2 regions of the Streptomyces sp. NPDC001568 genome follow, and region 2 is predicted to be linked to the other one. Evidence: predicted binding sites of a transcription regulator. Region 2 holds the regulator's gene; the other holds the start of a gene.
What was found. Region 2 encodes HspR, which represses chaperone genes until heat shock. Its sites were predicted from a motif close to TTGAGNNNNNNNNNCTCAA; they were not measured.

Region 1 (7,671 bases), on a different contig from region 2:
ACGCACGGACCCCCCAGGCGACGGTCGTGATGGTCCGCTGGGACGGGTCCTGCGTGGAGCACCTCGTGCTGTCGGACTCGGTGCTCCTGCTCCGCGGGGCGGACGGCCGGGTCTCGGCGGTGCTCGACGACCGGCTGGACCGGATCCCGCGCGAGGTCCTGGCGTCGGTCGCGGCGACGGACGCCCTGCGCAATGCCGAAGGCGGTTTCTGGACGGCGGCCACGGACCCGGCGGCCGCCGACCGGGCCGTCACCGGGCGCACCCCGCGCGAGGAGGTCGTGGCCGTGGCCGCGCTCACGGACGGGGCGAGCCGCTGGACGGACACGTTCGGGGAGGGCGACTGGGCGGCCTGCCTGGACGTGCTGCGCAAGGAGGGTGCCGAGGGGCTGATCGGGCGGGTACGGGCGATCGAGTCCGATCCGCTGCGCCCGTCGGCGCGGTACAAGCGGCACGACGACGCCTCGGCGCTCTACGCGGAGCTGTAGCGGGGTGCGGGGTACGGGCCCTCGCTCACCGGAGGCGGGTGCGGGGTTCGGCCTTCGCCGGAGGCGGGTGGACGCTCACTCCTCGCCGGACCGGGGCGCGCTCACTCCTCGCCGGAGTTCAGCTGGCGCAGGAGTCTGGCCAGCTCCGCGACCTCGCCCCGGTCCCAGTCCGCCAGCTTGCGCATGTACTGCTCGCGGCGGGCGCCGCGGACCCGCAGGAAGCGCTCCCGGCCCTCCTCGGTGAGTCCGACGAGGAAGGCGCGGCCGTCGGCGGGGTCCGGCTCGCGGGCGACCAGGCCCAGTACCTCCAGGGCGCGCAGTTGGCGGCTCATGGTGGCCTTGCCGACCCCGAAGTAGGCGGCGAGTTCGGTGGCCCGCTGCCGTCCCGCCGCCTCCAGCCGGACGAGGAGTCCGTAGGCGGCGGGCTCCAGCTCCGGGTGCAGGGCGCGGGCCATTTCCCCGGAGGAGGCCCGGGCGCGCCGGAGGAAGACGGACAGCTCCCGCTCCAGGGCGAGGAACTCCTGGTCTTCACTACCGTGCACGTCCGCTCCCCTTGGTGGTGTGTGGCATTTCTGTGGCTGAGCTCTTCGGCGCCGGCACGGCACCGGTGACATCTTTGTTCGAGACCCCGCTGTGCGGGGCCCCAGTATTTCGCAGTGGACGCGGCGAGGGCCCGGGGCCCCGCCGAAGCGGTTCCCGGGCCCTCGTTCGGGCGGCCGGTCGGTCCCCCCGGGCGGTCCCGAGGTCAGTCGGCCGGGCGGGTGGTCAGGCGGCCTTGGTGAAGGAGACCTCCGCGGGAGCGAGGGCCAGTTCCAGGACCTGGCGTACGTCCGTCACCGGGTGCACCTCCAGCCCCTCCAGTACCTCGGCCGGGACGTCGTCCAGGTCGGCCTCGTTGCGCTTCGGGATGATCACGGTGGTCAGTCCGGCGCGGTGCGCGGCCAGCAGCTTCTGCTTGACCCCGCCGATGGGCAGGACCCGTCCGGTCAGGGAGACCTCGCCGGTCATCGCCACGTCGGTGCGGACCTGCCGGCCGGAGAGCAGCGAGGCGAGGGCCGTCGTCATGGTGATGCCGGCGCTGGGGCCGTCCTTGGGGACCGCGCCCGCCGGGAAGTGGATGTGGACGCCCCGGTCCTTCAGGTCGGCGACGGGCAGCTCCAGTTCGGCGCCGTGCGAGCGCAGGAAGCTGAGGGCGATCTGCGCCGATTCCTTCATGACGTCGCCGAGCTGGCCGGTCAGGGTGAGCCCGGCGGCCCCGGTCTCGGGGTCGGCGAGCGAGGCCTCCACGAACAGCACGTCCCCGCCGGCCCCGGTCACGGCCAGGCCGGTGGCCACGCCGGGCACGGCGGTGCGCCGCTCCGCCGGGTCCTGCGCGGACTCGGGTACGTGGTGCGGCCGTCCGATGAGCGCCCGCAGGTCGTCGGGTCCCAGGGTGAGCGGCAGGTCCCGCTCCCCCAGTTCGTTCTGGGACGCCACCTTGCGCAGCAGCCGGGCGAGGGACCGCTCCAGGGTGCGCACGCCGGCCTCGCGGGTGTACTCGCCCGCGAGCCTGCGCAGCGCCGCGTCCTCCAGGACGACCTCGTCGGCGGCGAGGCCGGCCCGCTCCAGCTGTCGGGGCAGCAGGTGGTCGCGTGCGATGACGACCTTCTCGTCCTCGGTGTACCCGTCGAGGCGGACGAGTTCCATCCGGTCGGCCAGCGCCTCCGGGATGGCCTCCAGGACGTTGGCGGTGGCCAGGAAGACCACGTCGCTCAGGTCCAGTTCCACTTCCAGGTAGTGGTCGCGGAAGGTGTGGTTCTGGGCCGGGTCGAGGACTTCGAGGAGGGCCGCGGCCGGGTCGCCGCGGAAGTCGGAGCCGACCTTGTCGATCTCGTCGAGGAGGACGACGGGGTTCATGGACCCGGCCTCCTTGATGGCACGGACGATCCGGCCGGGCAGCGCGCCGACGTAGGTCCGGCGGTGGCCGCGGATCTCGGCCTCGTCCCGTACGCCGCCGAGGGCGACGCGGACGAACTCGCGGCCCATGGCGTGCGCGACGCTCTCGCCGAGCGAGGTCTTTCCGACGCCGGGCGGGCCGACGAGGGCCAGTACGGCCCCGCCGCGGCGACCGCCGATGACGCCCATGCCGCGCTCGCCGCGACGCTTGCGCACGGCGAGGTACTCGGTGATGCGGTCCTTCACGTCGCTCAGCCCGGCGTGCTCGGCGTCGAGGACCGCGCGGGCGCCGCGGATGTCGTAGGCGTCCTCGGTGCGCTCGTTCCAGGGCAGTTCGAGGACGGTGTCGAGCCAGGTCCGGATCCAGGAGCCCTCCGGGCTCTGGTCGCTGGACCGTTCGAGCTTCTCGACCTCCTTGAGCGCGGCTTCGCGGACCTTCTCGGGCAGGTCGGCGGCCTCGACGCGGGCCCGGTAGTCGTCCGACTCCTCACCGGCCTCCTCCCCGTTGAGCTCGCGCAGCTCCTTGCGGACGGCGTCCAGCTGGCGGCGCAGCAGGAACTCGCGCTGCTGCTTGTCGACCCCGTCCTGCACGTCCTTGGCGATGGACTCGGCGACGTCCTGTTCGGCGAGGTGGTCGCTGAGCCACCGGACGGCGAGGCGGAGCCGGGCGACGGGGTCGGCGGTCTCCAGCAGCTCCACCTTCTGGGCCACGGTCAGGAACGGCGAGTAGCCGGCGTTGTCGGCGAGCGCGGAGACGCCCTCGATCTGCTGCACCCGGTCGACGACCTGCCAGGCCCCGCGCTTCTTCAGCCAGCTGGTGGCGAGCGCCTTGTACTCGGTGACCAGCTCGGCGACGGCGCCGGGCAGCGGCTCGGGCTCCTGCTCGTCGACGGTCTCGCCCTCCACCCACAGGGCGGCGCCCGGGCCGGTGGTCCCGGCGCCGATGCGGACGCGACCCCGGCCGCGGATCAGGGCGCCCGGGTCCCCGTCGGAGAGTCGGCCGACCTGCTCGACGGTGCCGAGCACGCCGGTGCCCGCGTACGTCCCGTCGACGCGCGGCACCAGCAGTACCCGGGGCTTGGCGCTCCCGGTCCCGGCGGCGGCCTGCGCGGCCTCCACGGCGGCGCGCACCTCGGCGTCGGACAGGTCCAGCGGAACGACCATCCCGGGCAGCACGACCTCGTCGTCCAGCGGCAGCACGGGCAGGGTGAGCGGTACGGACGTCGAAGCCATGATCTTCCCTCCGGCAGTGAACTTGAGCTATGCCGACTCAATGCACGTGAGCCCCCCAATGTTCCCCAAGGTGCGTTCGCCGGGGGCGAACGGGCTTCCGGGGCCCGTGGAGGCGGGCGGCGGGGAAAGTCCGGGGTCGGGGGGAGGCGGGCCGGGTGCCTCAGGTCAGGGCGGCGGCTTCCACGTCGCCCGAGGTGGATTCGAGGCGCAGGCGGGACGGGGCGCCGGGGGCGTGCGGCAGGGTGATGTCGCGGTCGCCGGAGGTGCTGGACCCGGCGAGTTGGTACGGGGCCCGCGGGACGCGGAGCGTGACGTCGCCGGAGGTGGTGACGGCGCTCACCGAGACCGGGACCACGCTGAAGCCGAGGCGGGCGTCGCCCGATTCGGAGCGGACGTCGGCCTCCGTCCCGGACAGGGCGGCGCCGGTGATCGAGCCGGAGGACGTACGGACCTTCAGCGGGCCCGCGATCCCGTCGGCCCGCACGTCCCCGGACTCGGAGGTCAGCTCGGCCGCCGCGACGCCCGTCACCGTGATGCGGCCGCTGCTGGTGCCGACCTTGACCTTCGCGGTGGCGGGGACCTCCAGGCGGTAGTCGACCCAGCAGGTGTCCGCGCAGCCGGTGGTGAAGGTGAGGACCCCGTCCGTCACCCGCCTGCCGGGCGTCGGCGCGGTGTCCCCGCGGTAGTGCACGGTCCGGCGGACGACGACCCCGGGGCCGGCGCCTGCCGTCACCTCGACGGAGCCGCGCCGCCCGTCGCTGACCTCGACGGCCGTGACCGCCTCGGTGACGGTGGCGTCGGCGTCGACGGTTTTCGGGTGCGTCTTCACCCCGATGCCGTCGACGGAGCACCCCGCGAGGAGGAGCAGCACGGCGACCGCCGTGGCGCCGACCGTCTTGCGGGCGAGCAGGGCTGATGCGGTGTCGGATGCCATGCGGCAAGTCTGTCGACCCGCCCCGCCGACCACGCTGGTGCCGGTACCCGGGCCGGGGGTGGGGTTATCCCCCGGGGGAGGCGGAGCCCCGCGGTCAGTCGCCCGCCGGGGTGCCGGTCGCCACCGGTCGGCCGCCGGAGGGGTCGCCCCATTCGCTCCACGAGCCGTCGTACACCGCCAGGTCCCGGTACCCGGCCAGCGAGGCGCCGAGGGCGAGGACGCACGCCGTGACCCCGGATCCGCAGCTGAAGTGGAGCCGCTGCCCGGCCCCGGTCAGCGGTGCGAAGGCGGCCCGGAGTTCGGCCGCGGGGAGCATCAGCCCGTCGGGGCGTTGGAGTTCCCCGAAGGGGAGGTTCACCGCACCCGGCATGTGGCCTCCGCGCAGGCCCTCGCGCGGCTCGGGGGCGGTTCCGGCGAACCGGCCCCGGGTCCGGGCGTCGAACACGGTCGCGGCCGGGTCGGTCAGGGCCTTCGCGACGGTGTCGGCGTCCACCACCAGCCCGGGGCGCGGCCGGGCGGTGAAGGAGCCGGACGGACCCGCGTACGCCGGCGCGGACTCCTCGACGGGCAGTGCGGCGGCCGTCCAGGCGGGCAGGCCGCCGTCCAGGACGGCGACCCGGTCGAAGCCCATCGCGCACAGCATCCACCAGGCGCGGGCGCTGGAGTAGATCCCGGCGCCGTCGTAGACGACCACGGTGTCGGTGTCGTCGACGCCGAGGCCGCGCATCGCCCCGGTGAAGTCCTCGGGTCCGGGCATCGTGTGCGGGGCGGCGGCGGTGTGGTCGGACAGGGCGCCGTCGAGGTCGAAGGGCCGCGCTCCCGGAATCCGACGCTCCGCTCCCCGGTGGGCCCCGACGGAGGCGTCGAAGAGCACCAACCCGGGTCCACCGAGCCGCTCCGCGACCCACCGCGCCCCGACGAGGGGGCCCGGCAACGCGCCGACCCCGGTCCGGGCGGCGGCAGGGGTGGGCCTGGGTTCCACTGACGGCGGCATGGGCAACTCCGGAGGATCGGCGGGGCTCGGCGACGGGACGGGGCCCGCCGCGCGGCGTGGTCGGGTCATCCTCGCGCCGAACGCCCGCCCGGTCGCGGAGTTTTCCGCCGCCTGCGCCGCCGGACCCCGGCGCCGCCCCGGACTCCGGCGGCGCCCGAACCCCTGCCGCCGCCCGAACCCCGCCGCGCCCCGCCCCTCCCCCGCCGCGGTGCCCGCCCCGGCGTCAGCCGCAGCCGCCCGGTCGGGCGTACACCGCGACGCGCGCCCCCCGTACCGGGGTCATCGAGCACAGGGTGAAGGAGGACGCCAGGGCTTCGCGCTTGGCGGCTTCGTGGGGGTAGGGGTCCAGGGGCTGGCCGGCCGGGTCCAGGAGGGCGATCACCCGGGGGGAGGCGACCAGCGCGGAGCGGATGGCGTCCGGCGTGCGCTCGGTGCCCTGGAGGCTGCGCGAGTCGGCCGGAGTGCGCTCCAGGGCGACGTCGCGCAGGCCCGCGTACGCGTCGGGCGAGGACAGCAGCCACTCCCGCCGCCGGGACGGCATGAACAGGACGGCGTCCCCGGGCCGGGCCCGCTCGCGGACGGCGGCGGCCACCGCGAGGACGTCGTCCTTGCGGCTGTCCGGGGTCCGCAGCCACGCCGACCACATCCCGAACGGCACGGCCAGCGCGGCCACCAGCAGCCACGGCCACACCCCCCGCGCCCGCGCGAGCCGCGCCCCGGCGAGCAGGGCGAGGCCGGTCAGGGAGTAGAGGACGTACCGGTCGACGTACCAGGGGTGGACGAGCGAAACGGCCATCAGCAGCCCCGGCGGGAGCAGCGCGAGCGGCACGGCGACCCGTACGAGGTCCCGTTCGTCCGCCGGTGCCTTCCGCGCGAGCAGCAGCACGGCGAGCGTCAGGACCCCGTACGCCGCCCAGTCCTGCCAGGACGGCCGGCCGAGCCAGCCCAACTGCTGCTGCGCCTGCCGGGCGCTGACCACCGCGAGCGGCAGCAGACCGGCGAGGACCGCGGCGGCGCTCCACCGCCAGCCGCGCGAGTGCCGGGCGACCGGGGCGTGGGCGAGCAGCGCGAGGACGGCGAACTCGTGCAGCCAACAACCGAGGAGCAGCACCGGCGCGTACGCGGCCCAACGCCCGCACAGCATCAGGTACGTCGCCCAGACCACGGCGGCCGCGACGAGCGCGTACGAGCGCCCCTCCTGCGCGTACATCTGCACGGGCGGCAGAGCGGCGTAGGCGGTCCCGGCCAACAGCGCGGCCCGGTCCCCCGCCGCCCGGTGCGCGACCGCGGCCACTCCGGCGGCGGCGAGGGCCGTGCCGGCGACCGAGGGCAGCCGCAGCGCCCACAGGCCGCCGTCCCCGAGGGCGAACACCCCGTGCATCAGCAGGTAGTGGAGGCCGTGGACGGCGTCGACCTGCCCGAGGAGTTCCCACAGGCCGGTCAGCGGCCGGTGGGCCACCTGCCAGGTGACGGATTCGTCGCGCCACATGCTGCCGCCGGCGGGACCGCGCCGCAGCCCCCACAGGCCGAGGAGCAGGGCCACGGCCGCGGGGACCACGCGCCAGGGGGCGATGCGGCGGATGACGGCCTCCGGATGCTTTCGGACGGGGCGAGGGGCACTCCATACTCGGGGTCGGGGCCGAGACCCGCGGAGGTGGGTGTGCGAGCGTTCCGAACGACGAAGGCACCGGCACGGCCGGCGCGCACGGCACGGCCGGCGCGCACGGCGGCGGCAGCCGCGGCGCTGGTGCTGGCCGCGGTGGCCCTGGCGGGCTGCGGCGCGGGCACGACCCCGGATCCGGCCGGGGGCCCCGACCCGAAGCCGGCCACGAGCGCCCCGGTGGCCCCCGGCGCCGGCGACACCCCGTCCGCGAGCACGGCCCCGCCCCCCGCCCGCGTGACCCTCCTGCGGGCCTCCCGTACCGGCGGCTACGCCGGCCGTACCCACACCCTGGTCGTCGAGGGCGACGGCTCCTGGGCCCGCCTGGACGGGCAGGGCCGTCCGGACGGCGCGGGGAAGCTGACGCCGGCCGGACTGGAGGCGCTGCGCGGCGCCCTGCGCGAGGCCGACCTGCCGCGGCTGCCCCGGG
Region 2 (7,671 bases):
CGATCTTGATCATCGCGGTGAAGTAGATGGCGTTCTGCAGCGTGCCGAGCGAGAGCCCCTTGAAGGCCAGCACGAGCGGGTACGAGACGAAGTACGCCGGGTCGTACGAGTCCACGTGGTGGATCGCGCCCTCGAGGCCGCGCAGCGCGAGGATCGCGAGGCCGATCGTGAGGATGATGTACTCGACGAAGTACGCCTGCCAGGCCTTCGAGCCGGCGAAGCGCGACTTGCGACCGGCCCGCGAGGGCAGGCTGAGCAGTCGGATCGCGATCAGGACGAGGATGCCGACGACGGTCATCAGACCGATGAACTCGATGTACATCTCGAACGGCAGGAAGCCGCCGATGATCGGCAGCGTCCAGTCGGCCTGGAAGAGCTGGCCGTACGCCTGGGCGAGGGTCGGCGGCAGCGTCAGGAAGCCGATCGCGACGAACCAGTGCGCGAAGCCGACGATGCCCCAGCGGTTCATCCGGCTGTGGCCGAGGAACTCCCTGACCAGGGTGAGCGTTCGATCCTTCGGGCGGTCCGTGCGGCTGCCCGCCGGCACGGGCTGGCCGAGCTTCACGAAGCGGTAGATCTGCGCCACGGCTCGGGCGAGCAGCGCGACGCCGACCACGGTCAGAACCAGCGACACGATGATCGCGGCGAGTTGCATGGGAGGGCTCCTCGGGCGGGACTTACTAAGCGGTAACTTATTGAGTCAAGGCTTGAGGTTACCCATTCCCCGCGCCGCAATGTAGGTGAGCGTGCGGTGATCTGTGTCGCTCAGGCATGCCTCTGTCGGTAGGCCGCCCGAGGGGTCTGCGCGAGGATCGCGAGATCCATCCCCAGCCAATGGCTCTCCACATAGTGCCGGTCGAGCAGGGCCATCTCCTCCCAGGGGAGGTCGGAGCGCGCGCTGACCTGCCACAATCCGGTCATACCCGGGCGTACCAGGAGTCGCTCCGGTCGGTCCGTATCGGATTGCGGACGCGGTCCGACCAGTGACATCTCGCCCCGCACCACGTTGAGCAGCTGCGGCAGTCCGTCCAGCGCGCACCGCCGGACCGCCGCGCCGATCGGCCCGGCGCCCTCGGCGCGCAGCCGCCAGGTGTGGAACGGTCGGCCGCCGAGGCCGACGGCCGGAGTGCGTACGAGGACGCCCGCGCGGCCGGCCGCGTACAGCAGGGCGGCGGTCAGCAGGAGCGGGACGGCGGTCAGGGTCAGCAGTGCCGTCGCGCCTGCGAGGTCGAGCACCCGCTTGGCGGGCGGCCCGGCGGGCAGGGTCCACCGGGCCGGGAGCGTGAGCTGCAGAGGCATGCCAGCACGGTGCCGGACGGTCCGCGCGCGCCCGGCGCGCCGCGCGGCGGCGGTCCCCCGCACGGCCCTGAGTCCGCTGGGTTGCGCGTAAGGAAGGCCTAAAGGTTGAGCCCCCTCGGCTCAGCTCTGTTGACGGGCGGACGAAGGTGGGGCATTCTTGAGCCTGTTCCACTCAAGTCAGCTGGAGGAATCAAAATGGCACGTGCGGTCGGCATCGACCTGGGCACCACTAACTCCGTCGTCAGCGTTCTCGAAGGCGGCGAGCCCACCGTCATCACCAACGCCGAGGGCGCCAGGACCACGCCGTCCGTCGTCGCCTTCGCCAAGAACGGCGAGGTCCTCGTCGGCGAGGTGGCCAAGCGCCAGGCGGTCACGAACGTGGACCGGACCATCCGCTCCGTCAAGCGCCACATGGGCACTGACTGGAAGATCAACCTGGATGGCAAGGACTTCAACCCGCAGCAGATGAGCGCCTTCATCCTGCAGAAGCTGAAGCGCGACGCCGAGGCCTACCTGGGTGAGAAGGTCACGGACGCGGTCATCACCGTCCCGGCCTACTTCAACGACTCCGAGCGTCAGGCGACGAAGGAGGCCGGTGAGATCGCGGGTCTGAACGTCCTGCGCATCGTCAACGAGCCGACCGCCGCCGCCTTGGCCTACGGCCTCGACAAGGACGACCAGACCATTCTCGTCTTCGACCTCGGTGGCGGCACCTTCGACGTGTCGCTCCTGGAGATCGGTGACGGCGTCGTCGAGGTGAAGGCCACCAACGGTGACAACCACCTCGGTGGTGACGACTGGGACCAGCGCGTCGTCGACTACCTGGTGAAGCAGTTCGCCAACGGTCACGGCGTCGACCTGTCCAAGGACAAGATGGCGCTCCAGCGTCTGCGCGAGGCCGCCGAGAAGGCGAAGATCGAGCTGTCCTCCTCCACGGAGACCTCGATCAACCTGCCCTACATCACGGCTTCCGCCGAGGGCCCGCTGCACCTGGACGAGAAGCTCACGCGCGCCCAGTTCCAGCAGCTCACCGCGGACCTCCTGGACCGCTGCAAGAACCCGTTCCACAACGTCATCAAGGACGCCGGCATCCAGCTGTCCGAGATCGACCACGTGGTCCTGGTCGGCGGCTCCACCCGCATGCCGGCCGTCGCCGAGCTCGTCAAGGAGCTCACCGGCGGTCAGGACGCGAACAAGGGCGTCAACCCGGACGAGGTCGTCGCCCTCGGCGCGACCCTCCAGGCCGGTGTCCTCAAGGGTGAGGTCAAGGACGTCCTGCTCCTCGACGTGACCCCGCTGTCCCTCGGTATCGAAACCAAGGGCGGCATCATGACCAAGCTCATCGAGCGCAACACCACGATCCCGACCAAGCGGTCCGAGATCTTCACGACGGCCGAGGACAACCAGCCGTCGGTGCAGATCCAGGTCTACCAGGGCGAGCGCGAGATCGCGGCGTACAACAAGAAGCTCGGCATGTTCGAGCTGACCGGCCTGCCGCCGGCGCCCCGTGGCATCCCGCAGATCGAGGTCTCCTTCGACATCGACGCGAACGGCATCATGCACGTCACGGCCAAGGACCTCGGCACGGGCAAGGAGCAGAAGATGACCGTCACCGGCGGCTCCTCGCTCGCCAAGGACGAGGTCGACCGCATGCGCCAGGAGGCGGAGCAGTACGCGGACGAGGACTCCCGTCGCAAGGAGGCGGCCGAGTCCCGCAACCAGGGCGAGCAGCTCGTCTACCAGACGGAGAAGTTCCTCGCGGACAACGCGGAGAAGGTCCCGGCCGACGTCAAGACCGAGGTCGAGACGGCCGTCACCGAGCTGAAGGACAAGCTCAAGGGTGAGGACGCCGCCGAGATCCGCACGGCGACCGAGAAGCTCGGCGCCGTCAGCCAGAAGCTCGGCCAGGCCATCTACGCCGACGCCCAGGCCTCCCAGGCCGCCGGTGGCGCCGCCGCAGGTGACGCCGGCCAGGCCAAGGCCGACGACGACGTCGTCGACGCCGAGATCGTCGACGACGAGAAGCCGAAGGGTGGCGCTGCCTGATGCCGGAGGAGACCCCGGGATTCGACGAGAAGCCCGAAGTCCCCGCCGACGGCACGCCCGACGACGCCGCCGAGTCGAAGGCCGCAGCTTCCTCCGAGGAGGAGGCCGCGGCCCCGGCCGGGGAATCCGCAGCGGCTGACGTGGCCCTGCTGGCGCAGCTGGACCAGGCCCGTACGGCGCTCTCCGAGCGCACCGCGGACCTCCAGCGGCTCCAGGCCGAGTACCAGAACTACCGCCGTCGCGTGGAGCGGGACCGGATCGCCGTCAAGGAGATCGCGGTCGCGTCCCTCCTGACGGAGCTCCTCCCGACCCTGGACGACATCGGCCGGGCACGGGAGCATGGCGAACTGGTCGGCGGCTTCAAGTCGGTGTCCGAATCGCTGGAGAGTGCCGCCGCCAAGATGGGGCTGCAGCAGTTCGGCAAGGAGGGCGAGCCCTTCGACCCGACGATCCACGAGGCCCTGATGCACTCGTACGCGCCGGATGTCACCGAGGACACCTGCGTGGCGATCCTGCAGCCGGGCTACCGGATCGGCGAGCGGACGATCCGCCCCGCGCGGGTCGCGGTGGCCGAGCCCCAGCCGGGCGCGGCAGCGGGCAAGTCCGAGTCCGCAGACGGCGACACGCCGTCCGACAAGGACACGGATGCCCCCGACAAGGGCTGACGTCCACCATGTAGGGAACCGAGAGGAGGGCCACCGGGGATGAGCACGAAGGACTTCGTCGAGAAGGACTACTACAAGGTCCTCGGTGTCCCGAAGGACGCGACCGAGGCCGAGATCAAGAAGGCGTACCGGAAGCTCGCACGCGAGTTCCACCCGGACGCCAACAAGGGCGACGCCTCGGCCGAGGAGCGCTTCAAGGAGATTTCCGAGGCGAACGACATCCTCGGCGACGCCAAGAAGCGCAAGGAGTACGACGAGGCCCGCGCGCTGTTCGGGAACGGTGGCTTCCGCCCCGGTCCCGGCGGCGCCGGCGGCTCGTTCAACTTCGACCTCGGTGACCTCTTCGGAGGTCAGCAGCCACAGGGCGGTCCGGGCGGCGGCTTCGGCGGCGGCCTGGGCGACGTCTTCGGCGGCCTGTTCAACCGCGGCACCGGCCCGGGTCCGGGCACCCGTACCCAGCCGCGCCGCGGCCAGGACATCGAGTCCGAGGTCACGCTCTCCTTCACGGAGGCCGTGGACGGCGCGACCGTTCCGCTGCGGATGTCCTCGCAGTCGCCCTGCAAGGCGTGTTCCGGAACCGGCGACAAGAACGGCACCCCCCGGGTGTGCCCGACGTGCGTTGGCACCGGCCAGGTCTCGCGGGGCAGCGGCGGCGGGTTCTCGCTGACCGACCCCTGCGCGGACTGCAAGGGCCGCGGCCTCATCGCGGAGACCCCCTGCGACGTCTGCAAGGGCAGCGGGCGCGCCCGCAGTTCGCGGACCATGCAGGTCCGGATCCCGGCGGGCGTCTTCGACGGCCAGCGGATCCGGCTGCGCGGCAAGGGCGCCCCGGGCGAGCGCGGCGGTCCGGCGGGCGACCTCTACGTGGTGGTCCACGTCGACGGGCACCCGGTGTTCGGCCGCAAGGACGACAACCTCACGGTGACCGTCCCGGTGACCTTCGCGGAGGCCGCCCTCGGTGCCGAGATCAAGGTGCCGACCCTGAACGGTCCGGCGGTCACCCTGAAACTCCCCCCGGGCACGCCCGGCGGTCGTACGATGCGGGCTCGCGGCAAGGGCGCGGTCCGCAAGGACGGCACCCGTGGCGACCTCCTCGTCACGGTGGAGGTCACGGTCCCGACGGAGCTGTCCGACAAGGCCCGCGAGGCCCTGGAGATGTATCGCGACGCGACGGATCCCGAGGACCCGCGCGCCGCGCTGTTCGAGTCGGTGAAGGGAGCATGAGATGGACGGCCGCCGCAGGATCCATTACCAGCTGACCGACGACACCCCGGTCTACGTGATCTCGGTGGCCGCCCAGCTCTCGGGCCTGCATCCGCAGACCCTCCGCCAGTACGACCGTCTCGGCCTGGTCTCCCCGGACCGTACGGCCGGCCGCGGCCGGCGCTACTCGGCCCGGGACATCGAGCTCCTGCGCACCGTGCAGGCGCTGTCCCAGGACGAGGGCATCAATCTCGCCGGGATCAAGCGGATCATCGAACTGGAGAACCAGGTGGCCGCGCTCCAGCAGCGCGTCGCCGAACTGTCCTCGGCCGTGGACGGGGCGGCCGCCGCCCTCCAGGCCCGCGAGGCCCAGGTGCACGCCTCGTACCGGCGCGACCTGGTCCCGTACCAGGCTCCGCAGCCGGGCAGTGCCCTGGTCGTCTGGCGGCCCGGCCCCAAGCGCCCCCTGGACTGACCACCGGGCGCCGCCCGGCCCGCAGTGCGCGGAGGGCCCCTCCCGGAACGCTCCGGGAGGGGCCTTCCGCGCACTGCGGGGCATATGCCGGGCCCGTCGGCCCCTCTCGGGCCGGGAGCCCCTCCCCGGGCCGCTCAGGGCTCCGGCAGCGGCGGCGGTCCCGCCGAGTCGCGCAGGATGCCCGACCGGGCGATGAGGAAGCCCAGCTGGGCGCGGCTGCCGCTGCCCAGGGCGGTGGCCAACTTGGCGATGTGCGCGCGGCAGGTCCGTACGTTCATCCCCAGGCGCCGGGCGATGGCCTCGTCCACGTGCCCCTCGACCAGCAGCTGGGCGATGGAGCGCTGCACGCCCGAGATGCCGTCGGGCCGGTGGGTGTATGTAACTTCCTGGCTGAGCGGCACGGCGCGCCGCCACAACTGCTCGAAGACCTTGATGAGGTAGTCGACCAACCCGGGGTGGCGCAGCTCCAGTGCGACCCGACGGTCGTCGCTGACGGGGATGAACGCCACGGTGCGGTCGAACACGATCAGCCGCTCGATGAGTTCCTCGAGGGTGCGGATCTCGACCTTGCCCGTGGAGATGCGGTCCACGTAGGCGAGCGTGCCCTGGCTGTGCCGGGCGGTGTGCTGGTAGAGGGTCCGGATGCTGACGCCGCGGTCGATGAGCGGGGCGTCCCGTTCCAGGGCCTCGGTGAGGGCGTAGGACGGCCGGGCACCGCCGGGCTGGACCGTCAGCATCTCCGTGTGGCACTCGGCCGTCGCCAGGTCGAGGGCGGCGTTGATCTGGTCGAAGCCCTCCAGCACGGTGATGGCGTGCGTGTTGGCGGGGTTCTGCGCACTGATGGTGAGGAACGGCTCGAATGCATCGGTGAGGTCGATCGCGCTGCGCCGACGGTCCTGGATCTCCCGTTCGAGAGGATGCAGGCGCTGGGCGAGGGCGACCGCCGGGGGAACCGCGCGGAGCTGGTTCGCGTCATCCGGGTCGGGGCGCAGCAGAGCGAATTCGAGCAGGCAGGGGATGTTTTCCACCTCGCTACGAGGTACCCGGCCGGTGCTCAGAGCCGCCGCGTAAAGTCGAGCCCCCTCGTCGCACATGGATGTGACGGGGTGGGGATGTGTCGGGTTTGTGTCGTTTATGGGCAAATCTCCACCCCCCAGGGTCCTGAACATGCAAGAACATGATGCATCGTCCCTGTGGCCGTAACGTGCCTGAATGAGCCATGGTCTGACGTGCGGGGGAGAGGATTCCATCAAGTGAGGACGAAGCCGACCATGTACAAGAGAATGCTTCGCTCGGCGCTTGCCGTTGTTTTCTCCGCTGTTGCGGTATTTGGGGCAGTCAGCGCCGTCAATGGCGATGCGGGGAACGCACTGGCCAGTGACAGCGGCTGGAATATCGTGCCGAAGGGTAAGTCGGACAGCGGTTGGAACGTCGCGCCGGCCGACAGCGGCTGGAACGCCGCTCCCGCAGGTGAACCCGACAGCGGCTGGAACGACACACCCGCCGGCGAACCCGACAGCGGCTGGAACACCCGGCCCGCCGGAGAGCCGGACAGCGGCTGGAACATCGCGCCCGTGAAGGCGCTCTGATGACCCCCGACGACCGCGACTTCCGCCGCGAGATGGCCTCCGCCTACCGGTCCGGATGGCAGTTCATCGATCTCGCCACCGCCATTCCCCACTCCGGCGATTCGTTGATGGTCACCCTGTTCGGCCAGCCGATCGTCGTCGTGCGCGAGGAGGACGAGGACGTCCGTGCCTACCGCTGCCTGCGCCGCCCCCGGGGCGCACCGCAGCCCGTTCGCTGCGAAGTTCGGTACGGCATGGTCTTCGTCAATCTCGATCAGCGCGACCACCAGCTCTTCGAACCCGACATCACCGCCGCCACCCCCCGCAGTGCCTGACGCGATCCCCCCGTCGTTGCAGATCGCCCAGGCGCTTCCCCCACACAACGGCGCCATCGTGGACCTGACCACGATGGCGC

Region 1: a site for HspR is predicted at 3,676-3,694, ahead of lon (endopeptidase La). Genes of this name have one in related genera too.

The regions. Positions count from the first base shown of each region.
Region 1 covers NZ_JBIAVF010000001.1:623,850-631,520, reverse strand. Annotated here, with positions in the region: gene ACFY0I_RS02965 (protein phosphatase 2C domain-containing protein) at 1-485, shown strand, start outside; gene ACFY0I_RS02960 (MarR family winged helix-turn-helix transcriptional regulator) at 587-1,027, opposite strand; gene lon (endopeptidase La) at 1,251-3,653, opposite strand; gene ACFY0I_RS02950 (DUF4097 family beta strand repeat-containing protein) at 3,814-4,587, opposite strand; gene ACFY0I_RS02945 (sulfurtransferase) at 4,682-5,581, opposite strand; gene ACFY0I_RS02940 (hypothetical protein) at 5,805-7,124, opposite strand; gene ACFY0I_RS02935 (hypothetical protein) at 7,242-7,671, shown strand, end outside.
Region 2 covers NZ_JBIAVF010000003.1:77,015-84,685, reverse strand. Annotated here, with positions in the region: partial or broken gene ACFY0I_RS06175 ((Fe-S)-binding protein) at 1-655, opposite strand, end outside; gene ACFY0I_RS06170 (sugar transferase) at 766-1,299, opposite strand; gene dnaK (molecular chaperone DnaK) at 1,495-3,345, shown strand; gene grpE (nucleotide exchange factor GrpE) at 3,345-4,010, shown strand; gene dnaJ (molecular chaperone DnaJ) at 4,050-5,234, shown strand; gene ACFY0I_RS06150 (heat shock protein transcriptional repressor HspR) at 5,236-5,688, shown strand; gene ACFY0I_RS06145 (helix-turn-helix transcriptional regulator) at 5,823-6,857, opposite strand; gene ACFY0I_RS06140 (hypothetical protein) at 6,960-7,277, shown strand; gene ACFY0I_RS06135 ((2Fe-2S)-binding protein) at 7,277-7,591, shown strand.